Regions from separate parts of the Stenotrophomonas sp. Steno-C17 genome, predicted to be linked through region 2. Evidence: riboswitches for the same ligand, from Rfam matches in the RefSeq annotation. Region 2 holds a riboswitch; the other holds the start of a gene.
The links. Region 2 has a riboswitch for thiamine pyrophosphate ahead of thiC (phosphomethylpyrimidine synthase ThiC). Riboswitches for the same ligand answer to the same signal wherever they lie in the genome.
Positions count from the first base shown of each region.

Region 1: it holds a riboswitch for thiamine pyrophosphate, as region 2 does, so the genes downstream of both, AC06FA_RS15170 (TonB-dependent receptor) here and thiC (phosphomethylpyrimidine synthase ThiC) in region 2, are expected to answer to the same signal.

Region 1 is NZ_JBWJPD010000017.1:55,805-65,110, reverse strand. Features, by position in the region: gene AC06FA_RS15195 (XVIPCD domain-containing protein) at 1-359, shown strand, start outside; gene AC06FA_RS15190 (glycine zipper 2TM domain-containing protein) at 639-1,001, shown strand; gene AC06FA_RS15185 (BCCT family transporter) at 1,057-3,030, opposite strand; gene AC06FA_RS15180 (hypothetical protein) at 3,093-4,193, opposite strand; gene AC06FA_RS15175 (phosphotransferase enzyme family protein) at 4,351-5,478, shown strand; TPP riboswitch at 5,635-5,730, shown strand; gene AC06FA_RS15170 (TonB-dependent receptor) at 5,803-7,983, shown strand; gene pnuC (nicotinamide riboside transporter PnuC) at 7,992-8,564, shown strand; gene AC06FA_RS15160 (Dyp-type peroxidase) at 8,670-9,306, opposite strand, start outside.
Region 2 is NZ_JBWJPD010000019.1:47,867-57,172, reverse strand. Features, by position in the region: gene AC06FA_RS16030 (winged helix-turn-helix domain-containing protein) at 1-1,434, opposite strand, end outside; gene AC06FA_RS16025 (ion channel) at 1,694-2,365, opposite strand; gene thiC (phosphomethylpyrimidine synthase ThiC) at 2,448-4,292, opposite strand; TPP riboswitch at 4,376-4,476, opposite strand; gene ggt (gamma-glutamyltransferase) at 4,499-6,217, opposite strand; gene ilvC (ketol-acid reductoisomerase) at 6,996-7,970, shown strand; gene ilvG (acetolactate synthase 2 catalytic subunit) at 8,009-9,306, shown strand, end outside.

The DNA of each region.
Region 1 (9,306 bases), on a different contig from region 2:
CGCGCAACCCGATGTACAACCAGGCCGTGCACGGTCTGGAGCAGTTGCCGCCGGGTACGTTCAAGGATCGCCACGCGCTGGAAGCCACCGCCGCCACGCTCACCCGCGACGCCCACGCCGCCGGCCTGCAGCGCATCGATTCGGTGGTGCCCAGCATGAACGGTGAGCGTCTGTTCGCCGTGCAGGGCGCGATGGGCGACCCGGCTGCGGTGCGCGCCTCGGTCGATGCCAAGGCGGCCAGCGAACAGAGCGTGGCCCTGAGCAGCGGCGCGGTGCAGGGCGCACCGAACGTGCTGCAGCAGCAGGACGATCAGCAGCAGGAACAGGTGCGCCAGAACCAGCGCGCGATGGGGCACTGAGGCCAGCGTTGCCGGCTGTGGGTCAGGGCCCTTTCCTGCGGAAAGGGATCTGACCCTGGGGTCGGATCCCGTCCGCAGGACGGGCTCCGACCCTTCTGTTCAGCGTTGTCCTTTCAGGCGGGCTTCATGGCGCATGACGCTAGATGAATGCGCACGCCGACCGGGTGGCCCACGCAATGTTCCGGCAATGTCCGAAGCCCAGCGTGGTACCTGCGGCAGCCACGGCGCCCCGGCGCCTTCCCTGCCCCGCGTGGCATGCCCCCAACTGGAGACCCGAACATGCTCAATACGTCCTCACTCAGCTTCCGCAGCCTCGGCCTCGCCCTGGCGCTGCTGGCCGGCCTGGCCGTGGTTGGCGATGCCAGCGCGCTGTCGCGCAAGGACAAGCGCACCGTGGTCGGTGCCGTGGTGGGCGGCGTGGCCGGTCACCTGATCTCCAACGGCGACCCCACCGCCACCGTCGGCGGTGCCGTGGCCGGTGGTGCGATCGGCAACCTGACCACCAAGGACCGCCACGACGACCGTCGTTACGACCGCCGCTATGACCGCCGTCATGGCTACGACCGCGGCCACGACCGCCGTTACTACCGCCACGATGATCGCCGCTATCGCCACGACCGCGGTCGCCACCGCGGCTGGTAAGTACCACCGGCAATACCCGGAACGCCGGCCGCACTGACGGCCGCCGTTCTGCTGTTCAGCGCACGTGGTCCAGGAACTGCCGGTGGCGTGCGTACTGGTCCAGCACATCGTGGATCAGCTGCACCCGGGTCCAGCCCATCACGTCGTAGTCCTGCCCGCCCTCGCGCAGGTACACCTCGGCGCGGAAGTAACGCCCGGCCTTCGCCGCACGGCGCGGGTCCTGCAGGGTGAAGCTGGGCGGCTCGTACGGCTGCGGCCGCACCGAGTAGAAGAAGTCCATTTCCTGGCCATGGCCCACCTGCAGCCACGCGCGGCCGTCCTCGCCCAGGGTCACTTCGACCTCCAGTTCCTGCCGGCGCAGTTCACCGGCCACATCCTGCAGGGCCGGCATCACCTGCTGGTCGATGAAGCGCAGCACCTCGGCCTGCACCGGGTTGTGCGCCAGCAGACGCAGGCGTGCCCGCCAGTCGTCACTGGTGCCCGGCAGGATGCGTGCGTCGCGGATGATCGAGCGCTTGGTGGCATCCAGGCGCATCGCCTTCAGCAGCCCCCAGCACATCAGGATCATCACCAGGGTGAAGGGGAACGCGCTGGCGATCGTCGCCGCCTGCAGCGATTCCAGGCCACCGGCAAACAGCAGCGCCACCGCCAGCGCGCCCACCAGCAACGCCCAGAAGATGCGCTGCCACAGCGGTGATTCCTCCTCGCCCCTGGAGGTGAGCATGTCGATCACCAGTGCTCCCGAATCGGCCGAGGTGACGAAGAACAACCCCACCAGCAGCACCGCCAGGCACGAGGTTGCCAGCGTCCACGGCAGGTGGCGCAGGAACTCGAACAGGGCCATGGAACTGTCTGCAGAAACCGTCTGCACCAGCTCCTGTACGCCCTCGGTGCGCACCATGAACAACGCGGTGTTGCCGTAGATGGTCATCCACAGGAAGGTGAAGCCCAGCGGCACCAGCAGCACGCCCACCACGAATTCGCGCACGGTGCGGCCACGCGAGATGCGCGCGATGAACATGCCCACAAACGGCGACCAGGCGATCCACCAGCCCCAGTAGAACAGGGTCCAGCCACCCAGCCAGCCGGTGGGCTCGTAGGCGTACAGGTTGAAGGTCATCGAGAACAGCTGCGACACGTACATGCCGGTGTTCTGCACCAGCACCTGCAACAGGTGCACGGTGGGCCCGCAGACCAGCACGAAGGCCAGCAGCGCGGCGGCCAGGATCATGTTCAATTCCGACAACCTGCGCACGCCGCTGTCCAGGCCAGCCACCACCGAACCGGTCGCCACCAGGGTGATCACCGCGATCAGCACCACCTGCACCAGCGTGCTCACTTCCAGCCCGAACAGGTAATTCAGGCCGGAGTTGATCTGCATCACGCCCAGCCCCAGCGAGGTGGCCAGGCCGAAGATGGTGCCCAGCGCGGCGAAGGTATCCACGGTGTGGCCGATCGGCCCGTGGATTCGTTCACCGATGAGCGGATACAGCGCCGAGCGCACGCGCAGCGGCAGGTTGTGGCGGAAGCCGAAGTACGCCAGGGCCAGCGCCACCACCGCGTAGATCGCCCAGGCATGCACGCCCCAGTGGAAGAAGGTGATGCGCATGGCCTGGCGCGCCGCTGCGGCCGATTCCGGCGTGCCGGTGGGCGGCGTGGCGTAATGCATGATGGGTTCGGCCACGCCGAAGAACATCAAACCGATGCCCATGCCGGCGGCGAACAGCATCGCGAACCACGAGGCATAGCTGTAATCGGGGCGGCTGTGGTCCGGGCCCAGTTTGATGCGGCCATAGCCGCTGACGGCCACGCCCACCACGAACACCAGGAAGCCGGCCACGGCCAGGATGGTGAACCAGCCGGCATCGTTGGCGGTCCAGTTCTTGGCGGCGGTGAACCAGCGCGTGGCCAGGTCCGGCGCGAAGATGGCCAGGGCCAGCAGGGCGATGACGATCGCCGCCGTGGGAATGAATACCTGCGGCAGGATGCGCTGCCTGACGGGGGTGGGGTGCGGAGCGGAGCTCGGCATGTCGTCCTCCGTGAACGGAATTGCGTGGAAGGAATACGCGGCGGACCGCGATGAAGGGCGTCCTAGAAGTAGAAACCGATATTGAGGTTCAGGCGGGAGTGCCAGCGTGAGGGCCCGTGCGGGTCCAGGCCGATGCCATCGCCGCCGGCGAACCACATGTTCTTTCCGGCGATCCAGTCGATGTAGGTCAGCATGCTGCCCTTGCCCAGGCTGCAGCCGATGACGTTCTGCCACGACGAGCGCATGCCGGGCTGGCGCTGCAGCGGGCGGGTCATGCTCAGGTTGTTGTAGCAGGTAATGTCATCCAGCCACCGCTGTTCGCCGAACGAATAGGCCACGTTCATGCTGGGCACATCGGCCTTGCGGGCAATGTCGAATGGCGCCTGGAACGCCGACAAGGCGATGGTCGCGCCGGGAACCCCGTAGTGGTAGCGCGCCCACTGCAGCTGCGTGGTCCAGCCATCGCGCGCCCATTGCGCATGCACGGCCATGCCGTGGTGGTCATGATGGCGGCGCGTTTCCACGTTCTGCACCGAACCGCTGAACGCCGAGGCTCCCAGCAGCAGGGTTCCGCCGTGCCACTCACGGTCGTGTTCATAGCGCAGGTTCACCCGATCGCGCTCGCGATAGGGACGCTCCGGGGTGCGCGCTACATCGAACGAATAGCGGTCGTAGCGCGCCGCGTCGCCGTACTCATCACCGGCAAACCAGCCGACATGCCAGAGATGGTGGCCGCTGCGATGCTGCAGCACCAGGCCGGGATCGTAGTCATCCTCGATGCCCAGGTAGTAGCCGGCGCCGAACCAGAAGCTCTGCGATACCGTGGGCAGCAGGCCGAACGGCACCTGCTGGATACCCGCACGCAAATCGGTGTCTTCGTTGAACTGCCAGCCCGCATAGGCGTGGTGGACCGCATCGAAGCCGTCATACCAGCGGTACTGCGCCGAGAAGAACAGCGGCCCGGCACCGGCATCGATGTCGGCACGCAGCAGTTCCAGCTGCAGGCCGCTGGTGGGGCCGTAGTCCAACCACCCATAGTTGAAGCGGACGGCGCCGCCTGCGTCGAACCACGGTTCCGCATCGGGATCGTGGGGCTGTGCCAGCGTCGGGCCGGCCGAGGCACACGCCAGTGCGCCTAGAAAAATCGGGAAAAAACATCGCACGGGTATGTTCCGGTGCCTCCCTGTTTCTGGAACGGAAGCCTGCCAGTGTAACCGGCACGTTATGGTGCCCTCTTCACCGGGCCAGCGCAGGAACGCGATGCGGGCGCTACCATGAGCGCGCTGTGCTGCTGCCCACCCGATCTGCGAACGCGCCACCATGACCGATACTTCCCACCGCGTGCAGGGCCTGAACAACGATGAGGTCGCGGCCGACTGGCCGGCGATTTCCGCGCAGGACCTGGCCTGGTTGGGGCAGCGCTACACGCAGCTGGGCAGCACGGCCACGCTGCAATGGCACAGCCCGCGTCCGCTGTCGGCGGCGGCGATCGCCCGTGGCGAACACGGCGCCGTCTTCATCAAACGCCACCACCACAGCGTGCGCAGCGCCGCCGTGCTGCAGGAAGAACACCGTTTCATTGCCCACTTGGCGGCGCGCGAGGTACCGGTGGTGCAGGTGCTTGCTGCAGACGACGGGCAGACCGCGCTGGAGCACGGGCGCTGGACCTATGAACTGCACGCGGTGGGCGCCGGCTCGGACCTCTATCGCGATGCGCCCTCGTGGACCCTGCTGACCGACATCGCACAGGCGCAGGAAGCCGGCCGCATGCTGGCCCGGCTGCACCGTGCCGCAGCCGATTACCACGCGCCACAGCGCGGTACCCATATCCTGGTGGCACGCGACGATCTGATCCGCGCCCACGATCCCATCGCCGCGCTGCAGGCCAGCCTGCCCGATCGCCCCGGCTTGGCCCGCTACCTGGCGCGCATTCCCTGGCAGGCGCAGCTGCGCGAGCACGTGCTGCCCTGGCATGCCGGCCTGGCCGAGAAGCTGCAGCACGAACCGCGGCTGTGGGCGCACAACGACTGGCACGTCTCCAACCTGCTGTGGAACAGCGACGGGCAGATCGCCACCGTGCTGGATTTCGGCCTGGCCTCGCCCACCAGCGCACTGTTCGACCTGGCCACGGCCATCGAGCGCAATGCGGTGGCCTGGCTGGAACTGCAACGCGGCGCCGACGCGGTGCGCAGCGATATCGCCCTGGCCCTGCTGGCCGGCTACCGCCAAGTGCTGCCGCTGTCGGCCGAGCGCGTGCATCTGCTGGCCGACCTGCTGCCGATGGTGCATTTCGACTTCGCACTGTCCGAAGTGGAGTACTTCGAAGGCATCACCGGCTCCACCGCCAATGCCGACGTGGCCTGGCAGCCGTTCATGCTCGGCCACCCGGCCTGGTTCCACAGCGCGGCCGGACAGGGCCTGCTGCAGGCGTTGCACGCCGCTGCATAGCGGCCTACAGCCCTGGGGTCAGAGCCCTTTCCTGCGGAATAGGATCTGACCCTTCCATACGCCGCCCCGGGGTCGGATCCCTTTCCACGGGAAAGGGCTCTGACCCCCTGCCCCGTGCCCGGGCTCGCAAATCCGTACGGTTTGTAGTGAAATGGTCACCTGAAGCGGGGGTGCCTGGATCTGCCAGGCTGAGAGAGTCCCTTGGAACCTGATCCGGTTTGCACCGGCGTAGGGAGCTTTGAGCAGCGGTTGCACCCCCGTTCCCTGGGCCGGTGCGTCCGCGCGCCGTCGCTTCGTCTCCCTTGCTGTCAGAAGACGAACCGAATGAACCGCTGCCTGCGCCCCACCCTGCTCGCTCTGGCCCTGTGTGCCGCCCTGCCGCTGCATGCCAGCGAGGCCGCCACCGATGCCGCCTACACCTCCGATCGCTCGCCCACCGATCTGGCCGCCGTGCGCGTGCAGGCCGGCAAACCTGCTTCTGCCAGTTCGCGCGCCAATGCCTTCGGCGGTGGCAGCTGGAAGGACACCCCGGCATCGGTGAACGTGCTCGACCGCAGCTACCTGGAACAACGCCAGGTGCGTTCGCTGTCCGAGCTGGCCAGCAACGATGCGTCGCTGGGCGATGCCTATGCACCGGTGGGCTACTACCAGAACGTGGCCATTCGTGGCTTCGCGCTGGATGCGGCCACCGGCTACCGCTTCAACGGCCTGTCGATGGCCGGCGAACAGCGGCTGGCGCTGGAGAACGTGGAATCGGTGGAAATCCTGAAGGGCGAAGCCGGCCTGGCCGCCGGCGTGATGGCCCCCGGCGGCATCATCAACTACGTGGGCAAGCGCCCGGCCGAAGTGCGCACGGTCACCCTGGGCACCGATTCGGAAGGCTCCCGCTACGCCGCCGTGGACGTGGGCCACTGGCTGACCCCGCGCTTCGGCGTGCGCTTCAACGCCGCCTGGGACGCCAGCGAGTCGTACATCGAGCACCTCGATGGCCGCCGCAACTTCTATTCGCTGGCCGCCGACTGGCTGATCGGTGAGCGCGGCAAGCTGGAAGTGGACGCCAACTACCAGACCAGTTCGCAGCGCTCGGCATCGGGCTACCAGCTGCTGGGTGCCAGCGAGCTGCCGCGCGGCGTGGACCGCGACCACCTGCTGGGCTACCAGCCGTGGCAGATGCCGGTGGGCATTGCCAGCACCAACATCACCGTGCAGCACACCTACGACTTCAGCAGCGCCTGGCAGTCGCGCGTGGCGCTGGGCCACAGCCGCACGGTGATCGATGACAACGTGGCCTTCGCCTACGGCTGCTACTACGCCGCGCAGTGCGCCGACGGCAGCGTGCCAGGCAACTACTTCGCGCCCAACGGCGACTACGACGTCTACGATTACCGCAGCCCCGACGACACCCGCCGCAACCAGCAGGCCCGTGCCGAACTGCGCGGCCGCTTCAGCACCGGCAGCGTGGGCCACGAGCTGAGCCTGGGCGGCGAGACCTACCGCCGCACCGTGGACCGCCGCCCCAGCGTGAACGAGTACGTGGGCACCACCAACTACCACGACGGCCAGGTACCGGTGTTCGATCCTTCGCCGTTGCAGCCGGGCCCGTCCGCACGCCGCCTGGACAGCCGCCAGAACGCGTTCTTCGCGCTGGACCGGCTCAGCTTCGGCGACGATTGGCAGTGGCTGGCCGGTGGCCGCTACGTGCGCCTGGACGAACGCGCCTACGACAAGCGCGGCAACCCGCAGCGGCACAGCCGCCTGTCGCGCTTCCTGCCGCAGACCGCACTGGTGTGGAAAGCCACCGACCAGCTGAACGCCTACGCCAGCTACGTGCGCGGCATTTCGCTGGGGCAGGAAGCGCCGTTCTGGACCAGCAACGCCGACACCTTCCTGCCGGCGGTGGAATCGCGCCAGCTGGAAGCGGGGGTGAAGTACGCGCCGAACGAGGCGCTGAGCGTGGGCGCGGCGGTGTTCCGCATCAGCCAGCCCTACCAGTACGCCAAGCCGGACGACAGCGATGTGGGCTTCACCTTCGTGCAGGAAGGCCAGCAGACCCACACCGGGCTGGAGCTGACCGCCAACGGCCAGCTGACCGATGCGCTGCAGGTGGTGGCCAGCGCCAGCGTGCTGCGCGCCCGCGCACGGGATGCCGGTACGCCCGCCTATGAAGGCCACCAGCTGGTGAACGTGCCGAAGGTGCGCGCCAGCGTGCACCTGGCCTACGCACTGCCGTTCGTGCAGGGCCTGCAGGTGACCGGGGGCTGGCGCTATGCATCGGCCAACGTGGCGCGTGCCGATGGCGCGGTGCGTGCACCGGACTATTCGGTGTTCGACGCCGGCCTGCGCTTCCAGCACCGCCTGCACGAACGTGCGGTGACCTGGAACCTGTCGGTGGACAACGTGTTCAACCGCTTCTACTGGCGTGACACCGGCAGCAGCGCCGGTGATTACTACCTGTTCCCCGGTGCGCCGCGACAGGCCCGCCTGTCGGTGTCGTTCGCGCTGTGAACGGAGCCGTGCTCGAGTGGACCGCCGCGCTGTGCAGCGTGCTGGGCGTCTGGCTGATGGCCCGGCGCCGGCTGTCGGCGTGGCCGGTCGGGCTGCTGTCGGTGGCGCTGTACGGGCTGGTGTTCGCCGAAGCCAAGCTGTATTCGGACACCCTGCTGCAGGTGATCTTCGGCGGTTTCCTGGTCTATGGCTGGTTGAACTGGCGCCAGCATGCCGCCGATGAAGGCAGCATCCGCATCGTGCCGCTGGCGCGCGGCACGCTGCTGCGCGACCTGGCCATCGGCGTATGCGGCGGCGTGGCGCTGGGCGCGGTCATGCACAGCTTCACCGACGCCGCACTGCCGTGGCTGGATGCCCTGCTGACCGGCCTCAGCCTGGTCGGCCAGTGGTGGCAGGCGCGCCGGCATGCGGCGTGCTGGTGGGTGTGGATCGCCGTGGACGTGGTGTACGTGGGCACGTACCTGTTCAAGTCGCTGCACGTGACCGCCGCGCTGTACGTGTTCTTCCTGGGCCTGGCGGTGTTCGGCCTGCGCGCGTGGCAGGCCGCCGCGCGCGCGCCGCAGGTCGCCTCGGCCCGGTAGAGTCGAGCTTGCTCGACTGCGCAGGTGCGCCGGGCCGCGCGGGTTCATCCACGCATGGCGTGGATCTACGAGTGCGCCGCGGGTTCATCCACGCATGGCGTGGATCTATTCAGCCAGGTCGGCCAGCACCTTGCGCGAGGGCGCGAAGAAGGTGACGCCGGTGACCGCCGTCGAGAAATCCAGGATGCGATCGTGCAGCGGCGCCGGATTGCCGATGAACATGCGTTCCAGCATCTGCTCGATCACCCACAGCCGGCGCGTGTAGCCGATGAAGTAGGTGCCGTACTCATTGTGGCCCGGGCGCGCGAACGGCATGTTGTCGCGCAGGATCTCGTGCTCGCCGTCGGCATCCTCGATGGTGCACAGCGTCTTGTGCGACTTCTGCGCATCGGCCGGTGCATCGTCCAGTTCCATGTTGTCGTGCTTGGTGCGGCCGATGATGGCTTCCTGCGCTTCGGTCTTCTGCGCGCGCCAGGCCTGCAGGTTGTGCAGGTACTTCTGCACCACCACGTAGCTGCCACCGGCATGTTCGGGGTCTTCATCGCCGACGATGGTGGCCTCCGGCAACGACAGCCCTTCCGGGTTGGCCGTGCCATCAACAAAGTCGAGCAGGTCGCGGCCATCGAAATAACGGAAGCCGGCCACTTCATCTACCGTTTCCACCGCATCGCCGAAGGCCAGCAGCAGGTTGCGCTCGAACGCCACGATCAGGTCCTGGGTGCGCGCACGGATGTGGTACAGC
Region 2 (9,306 bases):
CTGCGCGGCACCGCCCTGCACCGGCGTGCGGAACATGCCGAACTGGGCGCGGCGGTGGACGAACGCGAGCATGTCGCCACGCCGCGAAACCGCCGGCCACTGCGCGTCGTCCAGGCCCGCGTCGCGCAACGTGCGGCGCTCCACGTCCAGGTAGTACAGGCGCGCCTCACTGTCCACGCGCCGCCCAAACACGATATGCCGCCCATCGCCCAGCCAGGCCCAGCCACGCAGCTCGGCGGCCTCGTTGGTCAGCTGTTCGGGCGTGCCGCCGTTGGCCGGCATGCGCCACAGGTCGCCCAGCTGCGGGTTGCGCGCGAACACCAGCCAGCGCCCATCGGGCGAATAGCGCGGTGCGTAGTCGAAATCATCTTCGCCGGCCGGGTACTGCAGCGCCCGCCACTGCCCGCTGGGCAGGTCGAGCACGCGGATGCCCCGGTGCGCATAGCGGCCGACCATGCTGCCGAACACCAGGCCGCGTCCGTCGGGGGTCCAGTCGAAACTGAGCAGCTCGGTGCCATCGCAGCGGGTAGCCTGGCGCAGCGCACCGCCGGTGGCGCTGGCGATCAGCACCTGGCAACTGCCGTCGGCGGCAAACCGCGCGAAGGCGATCTCTCGACCGTCCGGGGACCAGCTGGGGAAACGGTCGCTGGCACCGGCCGGCGGCTGTACCAACTGGCGGGCCGGCGCGTTGCCCGAGGTCTGCACCCGGATCGCACCGCCCGTGGTGCCGTCATCGTTGGCGCCTTCGTAGGCGACCTGCGAGCCATCGGGCGACAGCGTGGGATAGGTCTCGAAACCGGCGGTGGCGGTAATCAATCGATAGGGGCGCTCGGGACTGCCGATCACCCGCGTGCCGTCTTCCACCACCGCATCCAGCGGCGAGGTCGGCGCCGGACGGCGCAGCAGCAGCACAGTGAGCACCAGCAGCGCGACCAGCATGGCCACGCCCAGCACCAGCAGCAGGCGACGACGCCACAGGCGCAGGCTGCGCCGACGTACATCATGTGCATCGGCCGGCGGTACGTCCTCGCTGGCCGCGTCGTCCAAGGCTTCCGATGTTTCCGTCAGGCCTTCGCTGTCCTGCAGCGCCTGCACCGGCACCAGCAGCCGATAACCGGTCTTGGCAATGGTCTCGATGTACGCCTGGCCATTGTCTTCGCCGATGGCGAAGGCCTTGCGCAACTGGGTCACCGCCTGCGTCAGCACATCGTTGGTGGGCAGCGTATCGGGCCAGACTTCGGCGAACAGCTCTTCACGCGTGACCACGCGCCCAGGCTGGCGCAGCAACACGCGCAGCACGCCCAGCGCCTTCGGCGTCAGGCGTCGCGGACGACGCGCACCGGGCACCTCGACTTCACGTGAAGAGAGCGTCACTACGCATTCGCCTACGCGAACGCGGTCACACTCTGGCGACTGGCTTTCGTTGCTGTTCATTCGTTGCTAGAAGCTTGAAACACGTTGCAGATACCACGGGGCAGCGTTGTGCTTCCTTCCCTGCAACATCCAAAAGCCAGATTCCGCACAAACCATCGGCGCATACCGCAAAAAAAACGAAGCGCGCGAATACTAGCCTATGCAGGTTACCTCGCCTATCGCGTGGTGGACATCAGGCTCTCTCTCGCCGACGCATTCAGATAATAAGCAGCACCATTCGCGCCCTTCGGGGCGCGAAATTTTTATCTGGCGTTCATTTTCAGGAGCGCCGCAGCATGGTCAGTCCAACCAGCCGCGAAACCACCAAAGCGACGTACATAACGCCGGAAAACTGCTCCAGCATGACCAGTGCGCGTGCCTGTGGATGCAGCGGAACCACGTCGCTCAGGCCGACCCCGGACAGCAAGCTGAAGCTCAGATAAAGCAACTCCATCCACGTGCGCTGCAGGCCGCCGCCGGTGCCCTGGAAACTGCCCGGATACCACTGCTGGCATACAGCGAATGCGAACGCGAATCCCCACGCCAGCAATGTGAACGTAGCACCAACGGCGAACAGTTCATCGCGCGTGACCTTGTGGTCCTGCAGCATGTAGGCCGTCAGCGCGCCGGCGGTGTAGAAGTACAACAGGCTTTCCAGCAGCTGCGCGGTGATGGCCAGCCCCGGGTGATCCAGCAGCGCGGCGGCGATGGAAAACACCACCGAGGGAATGGCCAGCACCAGTGCCAGCCACGTGCCCAGTGGACTGCGCTGCACCACCCACAACGCCAGCCCCAGCACCGCCATGCCGAACACGCCCAACGCAGCGCGACCGCCAGCGGTTTCATCCAGTGCCGGATACAACAGCACCGCCAGCAACTGCGCGGCCAACAACCAGGCCGACGGGTGGCGGCGCGCGATGGCCAGCCAGCGGGTGGTCAGAGCAACGGGCATGGCGTCCTTCCCCAGAGCGATGGCGCGAGCATAGCCGGTCGCGCGTGAGAGAAGCCGCCGGGCATGGCCCGGCGCTCCCCGCTCAGCCCTGCTGGTAGACCTGCGCACCGGCCGCGCGGAACTGTGCCGATTTTTCCTGCATGCCGCTCTCGGCGTACTCGCGCACGTCCTGGGTGATCTTCATCGAACAGAAGTGCGGGCCACACATCGAACAGAAGTGCGCCAGCTTGTGTGCATCCTTGGGCAACGTCTCGTCGTGGAATTCCTTGGCCTTTTCCGGATCCAGGCCCAGGTGGAACTGGTCTTCCCAGCGGAATTCGAAGCGCGCCTTGCTGAGCGCGTTGTCACGCACCTGCGCACCCGGGTGGCCCTTGGCCAGGTCGGCCGCATGTGCGGCGATGCGGTAGGCCATGATGCCGTCGCGCACATCCTGGCGGTTGGGCAGGCCCAAGTGCTCCTTGGGCGTGACATAGCAGAGCATGGCGGTGCCGAACCAACCGATCATCGCCGCACCGATGGCACTGGTGATGTGGTCGTAGCCCGGCGCGATATCGGTGGTCAGCGGGCCGAGCGTGTAGAACGGCGCTTCGCCACACTCGCGCAGCTGCTTGTCCATGTTCTCCTTGATCAACTGCATCGGCACATGGCCGGGGCCTTCGATCATGGTCTGCACATCGTGCTTCCACGCGATCTTCGTCAACTCGCCCAGCGTTTCCAGTTCGCCGAACTGCGCGGCATCGTTGGCATCGGCAATGCAGCCCGGGCGCAGGCCATCACCCAGCGAGAAGGTCACGTCGTAGGCCTTCATGATCTCGCAGATGTCTTCGAAGTGCGTGTAGAGGAAATTCTCCTTGTGGTGGGCCAGGCACCACTTGGCCATGATCGAGCCACCGCGGCTGACGATGCCGGTCACCCGCTTGGCGGTGAGCGGAACATAGCGCAGCAGTACGCCGGCATGGATGGTGAAGTAGTCCACGCCCTGCTCGGCCTGTTCGATCAGCGTGTCGCGGAAAATCTCCCAGGTCAGCGCCTCGGCGCGACCGTCGACCTTCTCCAGCGCCTGGTAGATCGGCACCGTACCGATGGCCACCGGCGAATTGCGGATGATCCATTCCCGCGTTTCGTGGATGTGCTTGCCGGTGGAAAGATCCATCACCGTATCGCCGCCCCAGCGGATCGCCCAGACCAGCTTCTCCACCTCTTCGGCGATGCCGGAGGACACCGCACTGTTGCCGATGTTGGCGTTGATCTTGGTCAGGAAGTTGCGACCGATGATCATCGGCTCGCTTTCGGGGTGATTGATGTTGTTGGGCAGTACCGCGCGGCCACGAGCGATTTCATCACGCACGAATTCAGGCGTGATGATCTTCGGAATGGACGCGCCGAAGGATTCACCGGCGTGCTGCTGCAGCAGGCTGGCGTCACGGATATCCTGCAGCCGCTGGTTCTCGCGGATCGCCACGAACTCCATTTCCGGGGTGATGATGCCGCGCCGCGCGTAGTGCATCTGGGTCACGTTGGCCCCGGCCTTCGCGCGCCGCGGCAGGCTGCGCGCGGGGAAGCGCACCGCGTCCAGCTTCGGGTCGTGCTCGCGTTCGCGGCCGAAGCGCGAGCTGAGCGCATCGAGCGCTTCGGTGTCGGCACGTTCTTCGATCCAGCCACGGCGCAGCGCCGGCAGGCCCGTGGTCAGGTCGATGGTCGCCTGCGGATCGGTGTACGGACCGGAGGTGTCGTACACGGTCAGCGGCGCATTTTCCTCGCCACCGAACAGGGTGGGCGTGCGGGTCAGCGCGATCTCGCGCATGGGCACGCGAAGGTCGGGGCGCGAACCGGGCACGTGGATCTTGCGCGAACCGGCGATGGGCCGGGTAACTGACGCGGAAAGTTGCTGGGCCTGCTGCTGCAGATCGGAGGGCTGTGCGTTCATCGGGCATCGTCCAGGAAGGTCAGGGACGAAGCGGCGGCGCACTGCGCACCGCGCCCGGACGGTCCTTGGGCGGACTCCGGGCACGGCTGCACTGCAAAGCTTCCCTACGCCGGTATGAACCGGATCAGGTTCCAAGGGACTGTCTCAACCGTGGCCACTGGCCGCGGTACCCCCGCTTCTTGCTGCGTATTAGAGCACAGGCCGGGTCAGTAACCGGCGGCCTGGCCATCCTTGCGGCTTTCCGACGCACCGAAGTACACACCGCTTTCCGGATCGCGCAGGATGGCCTGGTAGCCACCATACGGGCCATCGGCAAACACCACGCGGTGGCCCTTGCGCATCAGGGCGCGCACGGTCTCGTAGGGGAAGCCGGTTTCCAGGTTCACTTCGCCGCCATCGCTCATGGCGGTGGCCTGGCCGGTCGGCTCGGTCGACCCTTCATGCTGGATGCGCGGCGCATCGCCGGCTTCCTGCAGGTTCATGCCGAAGTCGACCAGGTTCATCACGATCTGCGCATGGCCCTGCGGCTGCATCGCACCGCCCATCACGCCGAAGCTGGCATACGGCTTGCCGTCCTTGGTGATGAAGGCCGGAATGATGGTCTGGAACGGGCGCTTGCCCGGTGCGTAGCCGTTGGGATGGTTCTTCTGCAGCACGAACATCTCGCCGCGGTCCTGCAGGATGAAACCCAGCCCCGGTGGCGCCATGCCGCTGCCCATGCCGCGGTAGTTGGACTGGATGAGCGAGACCATCATGCCGTCGCTGTCGGCCACGGTCATGTAGATCGTGTCGCCCTGTTCGAGCTGTTTCGGCGTACCCGGCTGCACTTCCTTCAGCGCCTTGTCCATCGAGATCAGCGCGCGGCGCTGCGCGGCGTATTCCTTGGAAATCAGTTTCTGCACCGGTGCCGGCTGGAAGGCCATGTCGGCATAGAAGCGCGCGCGATCGGCGAAGGCCAGCTTCTTGGCTTCCACGAACAGGTGCACGTGCTCGGGCGAACCGAACGCGATCTTCGAGAAGTCGTAGCCTTCCAGCACGTTGAGGATCTGCAGCGCGGCAATGCCCTGGCTGTTCGGCGGCAGTTCCCACACGTCATAGCCCCGGTAGTTGCTGCTGACCGGCTCGACCCATTCACCGTGGTGGTCGGCCATGTCCTGGTAACTGAGATAACCGCCATTGGCCTTGAAATAATCCCCGATGGCGCGGGCCACGTCGCCCTTGTAGAACGCATCGCGGCCACCATCGGCGATTTTCTGCAGGGTGTCGGCCAGGTTCGGGTTCTTCCACATCTGGCCCTTGCGCGGGGCATGGCCGTCGATGGTGAACTGTTCGCTGAAGCCGGGATATTTCGACAGGCGCGGCACCGAACGATCCCAGTAGTAGGCAATCACTTCAGCCACCGGATGGCCCTCGCGCGCATACCGGATGGCCGGGGCCAGGTTGTCGGCCATCGGCTTGCGGCCAAAGCGGTCGTGCAGCGCGAACCAGCCGTCCACCGCGCCGGGTACCGATACCGGCAGCGGACCGGTGGCCGGAATCTCCTTCAGGCCACGGCGCTGGAACTCGGCCAGGGTGAGCGACTTCGGCGAACGCCCCGAGCCGTTGTAGCCGTACAGCTTCTGCGTCTTCGGATCCCACACGATGGCGAACAGGTCGCCGCCGATGCCGTTGCCGGTGGGCTCCATCAGACCCAGCGCCGCATTGGCGGCAATGGCGGCATCGACCGCCGAACCGCCTGCCTTCATCACGTCCAGCGCGATCTGGGTCGCCAGCGGCTGCGAGGTGGCGGCCATGGCATGCGGGGCGATGACTTCGGAGCGGGTGGCGAAGGTCTGGCCGGTGATGCGGTCGGCGGCACTGGACAGGGCGGGGACTGCGGCCAGCACGGCAGCGGCAAGCAGGGAGCGGGCAAGGCGTCGGGACACGGTTGGGTTCCGATGGAAGGGTGGTGACCTGATCTTCGCCGCTGTGGGGCGCGCGCGGTATCGGGCAGAGGTCATGGCGGCAGCGCTTCGGTGGGTGCGGACCTTGGCTGGCTTCGGGGAATCCAGTGCGGACCAAGGTCCGCACCTACCAGAGCGGGATGCGTGCACGGCTGCGGGCGTCGGTAAATCCAGGGCGGAATCACCGGCAAATCCGCGCAAAAAACCCGCTGAAAAGAGTGAATTCCGGTTCACCGAAACACTTTCAGCGGCAACCATCCTTGCGCCACAAGCCTTTGCGCCAGATACAGGCGAAACCGATGAAAAACCCGTTGCCAGGGTTGACACCGCGGAAATGGCTATGTTTCTCTCGATCCCATGCTGCAACGCCACCCGCCCCTGCGAACCGCCACTGAAGCCGCCGATTCCGGCGCCGCATCGCTGCGTTCGCTTCTCGTGCTCGTACTTATTAGCCAGCCCACAGGTGCGGGACGAGCCAGCGTGTAAGCAACAGACACACCGGAACTCGATCAGAAACCCGCACCCACCCTGGTGCGGGTTTTTTCATTTCAGGACCTGGTTTCACACGCAACCACTCAACCATCCAGCCACGACCATGCACACCGCCTCCCGCAAAACCCGGACCTGCTGCACCACGCCCTGCCGTGGTGGCTGTGCCCGTGCGATGCGCGGCGCCTCCTCCCCCGCTTTCCCCTGACCGGCCGGTACGTCGCTTCGACTGCCGGCCGTCTTTTTTCTTCCCAGCCAAGGAACCTCCCCCATGAGCACCAACTCCCTGCCCCAGACCAAGATCGCCGTCGTCGGTTACGGCAGCCAGGGCCGCGCCCACGCGCTGAACCTGCGTGAATCCGGCTTCGACGTGGTGGTAGGCCTGCGCCCGGGCGGCCCGACCGAAGCCAAGGCACAGGCCGATGGCTTCACCGTGGTGGCCCCGGCTGACGCCGTGAAGGATGCCGACCTGGTGGCCGTACTGACCCCGGACATGGTGCAGAAGAAGCTCTACAACGAGGTGCTGGCGCCGAACATGAAACAGGGCGCCTGCCTGTTGTTCGCCCACGGCCTGAACGTGCACTACGGCATGATCGAACCGCGCGCCGACCTGGACGTGGTGCTGGTGGCACCGAAGGGCCCGGGCGCGCTGGTCCGCCGCGAATACGAGATCGGTCGTGGCGTGCCGTGCATCTGGGCGGTCTACCAGGACGTCAGCGGCCAGGCGGCGCAGCACGCGCAGGCCTATGCGGCCGGCCTGGGCGGCGCACGCGCCAACCTGATCCAGACCACCTTCAAGGAAGAAACCGAAACGGATCTGTTCGGCGAGCAGGCCGTGCTGTGCGGCGGCGCCTCGGCCCTGGTGCAGGCCGGCTTCGAAACCCTGGTGGAAGCGGGTTACCAGCCGGAGATCGCCTATTACGAAGTGCTGCACGAACTGAAGCTGATCGTGGACCTGTTCTACGAAGGCGGCATCTCGCGGATGCTGGAATTCATCTCCGAAACCGCCCAGTACGGTGACTACGTGAGCGGCCCGCGGGTGATCGACGCCGGCACCAAGGAGCGCATGAAGGAAGTGCTGAAGGACATCCAGGACGGCACCTTCACCAAGAACTGGGTGGCCGAGTACGAAGCGGGCCTGCCGAACTACAACAAGTTCAAGCAGGCCGACCTGGAGCACCCGATCGAGAAGGTAGGCAAGGAACTGCGCGCCAAGATGGTCTGGTTGCAAGGACAGGCCGCGTAACCACGCGGCCTCCCCCACCCGCTTTGCAAGGTTCCCCCATGAACTCTTCCACACATCGCAGCGCGCCGCCCAACGGCGCGCGCTGGCTGACCCAGGCGCTGGAGGCCGAGGGTGTCCGCACGCTGTTCGGTTACCCGGGCGGCACCATCATGCCGTTCTACGACGCGCTGGTGGATTCGGCGCTGAAGCACATCCTGGTGCGCCACGAGCAGGGCGCGGCGCTGGCCGCCAATGGCTTTGCCCGCGCCAGCGGCCAGGTTGGCGTCTGCGTGGCGACCTCTGGCCCGGGCGCCTCCAACCTGGTGACCGGCATTGCCGATGCCATGCTGGATTCGGTGCCGATGGTCTGCATCACCGGCCAGGTGGGTACCCCGCTGCTGGGTACCGATGCTTTCCAGGAACTGGATGTGTTTGGCCTGACGATGCCCATCGTCAAGCACAGCTGGCTGGTGCGCAGTGTCGATGACCTGCCGCGCGTGGTGGCCGATGCCTTCCGCATCGCCCGCGAAGGCCGCCCCGGCCCGGTGCTGATCGACCTGCCCAAGGACGTGCAGCTGGCCGATGCCAGCCACCTGCCGGTGCATGTGCCGGCCAGCGTCGAGCCGCCGGCCGCCGCCGCCGATGCGGCCATCGCCGAGGCCATCGCCGCGCTGGCGGCGGCCGAAAAGCCGGTGGTCTACGCCGGTGGTGGCATCGCCCTGGGTGAGGCCGTGCAGGATCTGCGCGACTTCGTCGAAGCCAGCGGCATTCCCACCGTGATGACCCTGCGCGGGCTGGGTGCACTGCCGCCGCAGCACCCGCAGTCGCTGGGCATGCTGGGCATGCACGGCACCCGTGCGGCCAACATGGCCGTGCAGGACAGCGACCTGCTGCTGGTGCTGGGCGCGCGTTTCGATGACCGTGCCACCGGCAAGCTGGCCGAGTTCGCGCCGTTCGCCCGCGTGGTGCATATCGACGCTGACGCCTACGAGATCTCCAAACTGCGCAGCGCCGATGTGGCCGTGCCCGGCAACGTCGGCCACGCCATCCGCGCCCTGCGTGCGGCCTTCCCCTCCCCCCAGGCCCACCAGGACGCATGGCGCAAGCGCTGTGCACAGCACCGCGATCGCTTCGCCGCCCGCTACGACGCGCCGGGCCAGCACATCTACGCACCGGCCCTGCTGAAGCGCCTGAGCGAGCTGGCCCCGGCCGACGCGGTGATCGCCTGCGACGTGGGCCAGCACCAGATGTGGGTCGCCCAGCACTGCCGCTTCAACCACCCGCGCAACCACCTGACCAGCGGTGCGCTGGGCACCATGGGCTTCGGCCTGCCGGCAGCGATGGGCGCGCAGTTCGC